One region of the Pseudoalteromonas sp. PA2MD11 genome, then DNA from elsewhere that is predicted to be linked to it. Evidence: predicted binding sites of a transcription regulator. Region 1 holds the regulator's gene; the other holds the start of a gene.

The links. Region 1 encodes ArgR, which controls arginine synthesis, uptake and breakdown. Its sites were predicted from a motif close to ANTGAATANNTATTCANT; they were not measured.
Region 2: a site for ArgR is predicted at 1,619-1,636, ahead of argA (amino-acid N-acetyltransferase). Genes of this name have one in related genera too.

What each region holds. Positions count from the first base shown of each region.
Region 1 is NZ_JADKNF010000004.1:234,732-237,912, reverse strand. Features, by position in the region: gene ISP07_RS07410 (ABC transporter ATP-binding protein) at 1-15, shown strand, start outside; gene ISP07_RS07405 (Dyp-type peroxidase) at 77-976, shown strand; gene argR (transcriptional regulator ArgR) at 973-1,440, opposite strand; gene mdh (malate dehydrogenase) at 1,665-2,600, shown strand; gene ispB (octaprenyl diphosphate synthase) at 2,691-3,181, opposite strand, start outside.
Region 2 is NZ_JADKNF010000002.1:89,278-92,458, forward strand. Features, by position in the region: gene sucC (ADP-forming succinate--CoA ligase subunit beta) at 1-632, shown strand, start outside; gene sucD (succinate--CoA ligase subunit alpha) at 632-1,504, shown strand; gene argA (amino-acid N-acetyltransferase) at 1,699-3,039, shown strand; gene ISP07_RS03105 (DUF3083 family protein) at 3,116-3,181, opposite strand, start outside.

The DNA.
Region 1 (3,181 bases):
TTTTTTCATGATTAGTAATTACTAACAATCTTGAATCCTTGGCTTTGTGCAAATAACGAGAAGCTAAGGATTCACTATGGCGCAAGCGCAATCTGGGATTTGTGCTGAAGCAAACTTACATGGTTTGCACCTGTTTTTTAATGTTTACGATGGCCACGATGAGTCATTACGTAAAAAACTAAAACGCGTTAGCGTCATTCAAGATGAGTTTGCTGATCAGTTCTCAGAAGCCATGCTATCGTGCGTGGTTGCCCTTGGTGCTCAGTATTGGCCGCACATCTTGCCCGAGTTTATCCCTAGCCAATTGCAAAGCTTTCCGAATGTAACTCACAGTGAGCATGTGATGAGTGCTCAGCCGTTTGACTTGTTTGTGCAAATTCGCTCAGACCGTGAAGATGTAAACCATCTATTTGCTCTGCAAATTCTAAAATTATTAACACCGGATGTTGAGCTGGTGGAGCAGGTCCGTAATTTTCGGTTTTTAGACGGGCGTGATTTTAACGGCTTTATTTATGCAGGCGATACACCCCATGGCCGTCAAAAGCGAAGTACTGCACTTATCGACAAACCGGGTCACTTTGAAGACCAAGGCAGTTATGTTCATGTTCAGCGCTTTGTGCATGATCTGAGTGTCTGGCAGCATTTATCGCTGTCTGAGCAAGAGCAAATCATGGGGCGCACGCGTCTAGATAACACCTTGATTATGCCTGCTGTAGAAACCAGTCATGCGGTTCGCAGTGAATTAAAAGATGAGCATGGCCAGCCACTCTTGCTAAACCAAAGCATGCCATTTGGTGATGTGCATAAGCAGGGGATTTTAATGGTTTCGTGCGCGGCGCAAGGGGATGTGTTTGAGCAGGTATTAAAGAGTCGCTTGGGGCAGGGCGATTGCTATGATCATTGGCTCGATTTTACTCAAGCCGATATGGGATCTGCGTTTTTCGCCCCGTCAGTAAACTTCTTAAAGCAACTTTAAACGGTATCGAATAAAGTGCGCACGCGATCAAGCGTCACATCGATTTCAGAAATCTTCGCAGGGGCGATAAAAATAGTGTCGTCGCCTGCAATCGTGCCTAGTACGCCATCTGCTTTACCGAGTGAATCAAGTAAACGAGCAATTAATTGTGCTGCGCCTGGGCTAGTGCGAATAATAATCATCATTTCGTTATGCATAATATCAATAACAAGCTGACGCAGTGGGCTTTTCGCTGTTGGCACACCCATTTCAGCCGGTAAACAATAGACCATTTCTTGTTTTGCATTACGAGTACGTACTGCACCGAACTTGCTTAACATGCGAGAGACTTTACTTTGGCTAATATTATCAAAGCCTTGCTCTTTTAATGCTTCGACAATCTCACCTTGTGAGCCGAAGTTTTCTTCTTTTAATAGCGCTTTAAACGCTTTGATCAGTGCTTCTTGTTTGTCTTGTGGTTGCATGTTGCCGTTTCTTTATTCATAAAATGTAGGGTAATTCTACACAACTCTGCATATTTATGCAGTATTAGTTTACAAAGTCGTCCAAAATGCGTGTCTTTACAGCCAAGTTTACAACTATGGTCGAAATTATACGCGAAATAAGCAGGATAAATTTGTTTTTAGCCGCTAATTTCATTATCTTTAGGGCCACAAATATTTCCTACCTCAAATTACGGAGAATTCCAATGAAAGTTGCTGTTTTAGGCGCAGCTGGCGGTATCGGCCAAGCATTGTCTTTATTATTAAAAACAAGTTTACCTGCAGGTTCTGAATTATCGTTATACGATGTTGCCCCTGTTGTTCCTGGTGTAGCGGTTGATCTTTCTCACATCCCAACAGACGTTAAAGTTGAAGGTTTTGGTGCTGACAGCTTAGACGCAGCATTAGCTGGTTGTGATATCGTTCTTATCCCAGCGGGTATGCCACGTAAGCCAGGCATGGACCGTGCGGACCTTTTCAACGTAAACGCAGGTATCATCAAAACATTAGCTGAAGGCATCGTTAAAAACTGTCCTAAAGCGTTAGTAGGTATCATCACTAACCCAGTAAACGGCACTGTGCCAATCGTTGCTGAAGTATTCAAAAAAGCGGGTACTTACGATGCAGGCCGTGTATTCGGTATCACAACGCTTGACGTGATCCGTTCAGAAGCATTTGTTGCTGAACTTAAAGGTTTAAGCGCAACTGACGTTAAAGTTCCAGTGATCGGCGGTCACTCAGGTACGACAATCCTTCCTCTTCTATCTCAAGTTGAAGGTGTTACTTTCACTGACGAAGAAGTTGCGGCATTAACTCCACGTATCCAAAACGCAGGTACTGAAGTTGTTAACGCTAAAGCGGGTGGCGGTTCAGCGACTCTTTCTATGGGTGCTGCAGCAGCACGCTTCTGTATGTCTTTAGTTAAAGGCTTACAAGGTGAAGAAGTAGTTGATTACGCATACGTTGCAGTTGAAAACGGTGACGCAGCATACTTCGCACACCCAGTTCGTCTAGGTAAAAACGGCGTTGAAGAAATCCTTTCTTACGGTGAGTTAAGTGCATTCGAAGAGCAAGCTAAAAACGACATGCTAGCTACACTTAACAAAGACATCCAAGAAGGTGTTGATTTCATCAACGGTTAATTCCCGACAGATGATAGGCGATTTTTTAAATCGCCGAAAACAAAAAAGCCTGCAAATGCAGGCTTTTTTAATGGCTCGAATAAATAGTGTTTAGTGATCGCGGGCAACGGCGATACGGGCCAAACTCTCTAAGGCTTGTTTGTACGGTGTATCTGGTAAGAACGCAATACAAGCAATTGCTTTGTCAGCTTCTTGCTCAGCTTTTTGCATTGCAAATTCAAGGGCCTTAGTGTCAGCTAATGCCGCTAGAATGCTCTCTAAATGGTCCATACCATTACCAAACTCAATAGCTTCGCGTACTAGCTTAACTTGCTCTGGTGTGCCTTTTTGCATTGCGTAGATAAGCGGTAGGGTAGGTTTACCTTCAGCTAAATCATCGCCAATGTTTTTACCAAGTTGCTCGGCATCGGCGTTGTAATCAAGTACATCATCCACTAATTGGAATGCAGTGCCAAGATGCATTCCATATAAGTTTAATGCTTCAAGGGTTTGCTCGTCTTGCTCGGTAATAATTGCAGCAAGGCCGGTTGCAGCTTCGAACAATTTTGCCGTTTTGCTGTAAATAACCTGCATATAGCTTT
Region 2 (3,181 bases), on a different contig from region 1:
AGATCTTCATGGGTCTTGCAAACATGTTCAACGATTTCGATTTCGCATTATTAGAAATCAACCCGCTAGTAATTACAGACGAAGGTAACCTTCACTGTCTAGACGGTAAAATCGGTGTAGATGGTAACGCGCTTTACCGTCAACCTAAAATCCGTGAAATGCACGATCCTTCACAAGAAGACGCGCGTGAAGCTCACGCTGCAAGCTTCGAGCTTAACTACGTTGCACTAGACGGTAACGTTGGTTGTATGGTTAACGGTGCAGGCCTAGCGATGGGTACTATGGACATCGTAAACCTACACGGTGGCAAGCCAGCTAACTTCCTAGATGTTGGTGGCGGCGCAACTAAAGAGCGTGTATCTGAAGCATTCAAGATCATCTTATCTGACGACAACGTTAAAGCTGTTTTAGTTAACATCTTTGGTGGTATCGTTCGTTGTGACATGATCGCAGAAGGTATCATCGGTGCAGTTAAAGAAGTAGGTGTAAATGTTCCTGTAGTAGTACGTTTAGAAGGTACTAACGCTGAACTTGGTCGTGAAGTACTAGCTAGTTCTGACCTTAACATCATCGCTGCTGAATCACTAACAGACGCAGCTGAAAAAGTTGTTGCTGCTGCGGAGGGCAAATAATGTCTGTATTAATCAATAAAGATACAAAAGTTATCTGTCAAGGTTTCACAGGTGGCCAAGGTACTTTCCACTCTGAGCAAGCGCTTGAGTACGGTACACAAATGGTTGGTGGTGTAAGCCCAGGTAAAGGCGGTCAAACGCATCTTGGTCTTCCAGTATTCAACACAGTACGTGACGCTGTTGAAGCAACTGGCGCAACTGCATCAGTTATCTACGTACCAGCACCTTTCTGTAAAGATGCAATCTTAGAAGCTATCGATGCTGGCATCGAGCTAATCGTTTGTATCACTGAAGGTATCCCAACACTAGACATGGTTGACGTTAAAGTTAAGCTTGATGAAACTGGTGTTCGTATGATCGGTCCTAACTGCCCAGGTGTTATCACTCCGGGTGAAACTAAGATCGGTATCATGCCTGGTCACATCCACAAGCCTGGTAAAGTAGGTATCGTATCACGTTCTGGTACTCTTACTTATGAAGCGGTTAAGCAAACTACTGACGCTGGTTTCGGCCAATCAACATGTGTTGGTATCGGTGGTGACCCAATCCCTGGCACTAACTTCATCGACGTTTTAGAAATGTTCGAAAAAGACGAGCAAACTGAAGCTATCGTTATGATCGGTGAAATCGGTGGTACTGCAGAAGAAGAAGCTGCAGAATACATCAAGCACAACGTAACTAAACCTGTTGTTTCTTACATTGCTGGTGTTACTGCACCTGCAGGTAAGCGTATGGGTCACGCTGGTGCAATCATCGCAGGCGGTAAAGGTACTGCTGATGAGAAATTTGCTGCATTAGAAGCTGCTGGCGTAAAAACTGTACGTTCACTAGCTGACATCGGTAATGCACTTAAAGAGAAGACAGGCTGGTAATCAGTTCTAATCTCTTAAAAAAGGCTCGCTTATGCGGGCCTTTTTTGTATCTGCCACTATCTTATAACATGCACGAAAATTCCACCTGTAAATTAAGAATAATAATGCTTTATTTGTGAATATAAATTCTCTACACTTGTGGCTTGTATATCTGTTTTTATTAAAACATTCGACTTTAATAAGGTAAATATTACGTGCGTACCACAGAATTGGTAGATGGATTTCGCCAGTCAACTCCATACGTTAATGCTCACCGCGGTAAAACATTCGTTGTTATGCTTGGCGGAGAGGCGATCGATCAGTCTGGTTGTCGCAGCATCATCAACGATGTCGCGCTACTAACTAGTCTTGGTATTAAGATTGTTTTAGTGTTTGGTGCTCGTCCACAGTTTAACGCAGCGCTTGAACAAGTTGGCATAACTAGTCAGTTTCATAATGAGATACGGGTAACTGATAACGCAACATTTGATGTAATTAAAAAAGTTGCGGGTGCAATGCAGTTCGATATAACCGCGCGTTTATCTACGTCTTTAAGTAGTACACCTATGTCTGGCTCATTTTTAAATGTGGTGAGTGGTAATTTTGTTATTGCTCAGCCTCTAGGTGTTGATGAAGGTGTTGACTATCATCATTCAGGTAGAGTGAGACGTATTGATGTTGCGGGTATTCGCCACCAGTTAGATAACAACGGAATTGTTCTGCTTGGGCCAATAGCGGCGTCTGTTACAGGTGAAAGCTTTAACTTAACCGCTGAAGAAATCGCTACGCAAGTAGCTCTCAAACTACGCGCTGATAAAATGCTTGGGTTCTGTAAAGAAGCCGGTATTTTGGATGAAAATGGTGAAGCAATTGCAGAGCTAATGCCAAATGAAGCCGAGCAACTATTAGCAAGCTACCGCAAGCAACCTGACTCATGTGTAAGCGCCACTGTTTTCTTGCAAGCTGCAATTGATGCTTGTCGGGGTGGCGTGCATCGTTGCCATCTTGTTAGTTATAAAGAAGATGGTGCACTATTACAAGAGCTGTTCTCTTTAGATGGTATTGGTACACAAATCGCACCACAAAGCTCTGAGCAATTACGAAGTGCAAGTATTGCTGATATTACCGGTATCATTAACCTTATTAGACCCCTTGAACAACAAGGCTATTTAGTACGCCGTTCTCGTGAGCAGCTAGAAATCGAAATTGAACAATTTACGGTTATCGAGCGTGATGGACTTATCATAGCCTGTGCGGCTCTGTATCCGTTTGCAGATGAACAAGTGGGGGAGTTTGCAAGTTTGGCTGTTCACCCTCAGTACCGAGATGCCGACCGCGGCAGTTATCTACTGAGGTTTATTATTAATAAGGCTAAACGTGCAGGTTATTCGCATTTATTTGCTCTCACCACACGCAGCATTCACTGGTTTTTAGAGCAAAGTTTTGAAATAGTGACAGTTGATGAGCTACCTGCGAAGAAAAAAGCGCTTTATAACCATGAACGCCGCTCTAAAGTATTGCGTCTAGATTTAACTAAGCTAGGTAATAAGAGGTGACGCATGTGTCACCTCTAATATACCCAAACCACCCCAAGGTGCGAGTTTCAGCATATTGAGGGGCTTGGGTATAGTCTTAATATTGATAGTTAATGTGCTGATAAAAACGTACGCGTAAATCTTGGCGAGTTGGATTAAATGC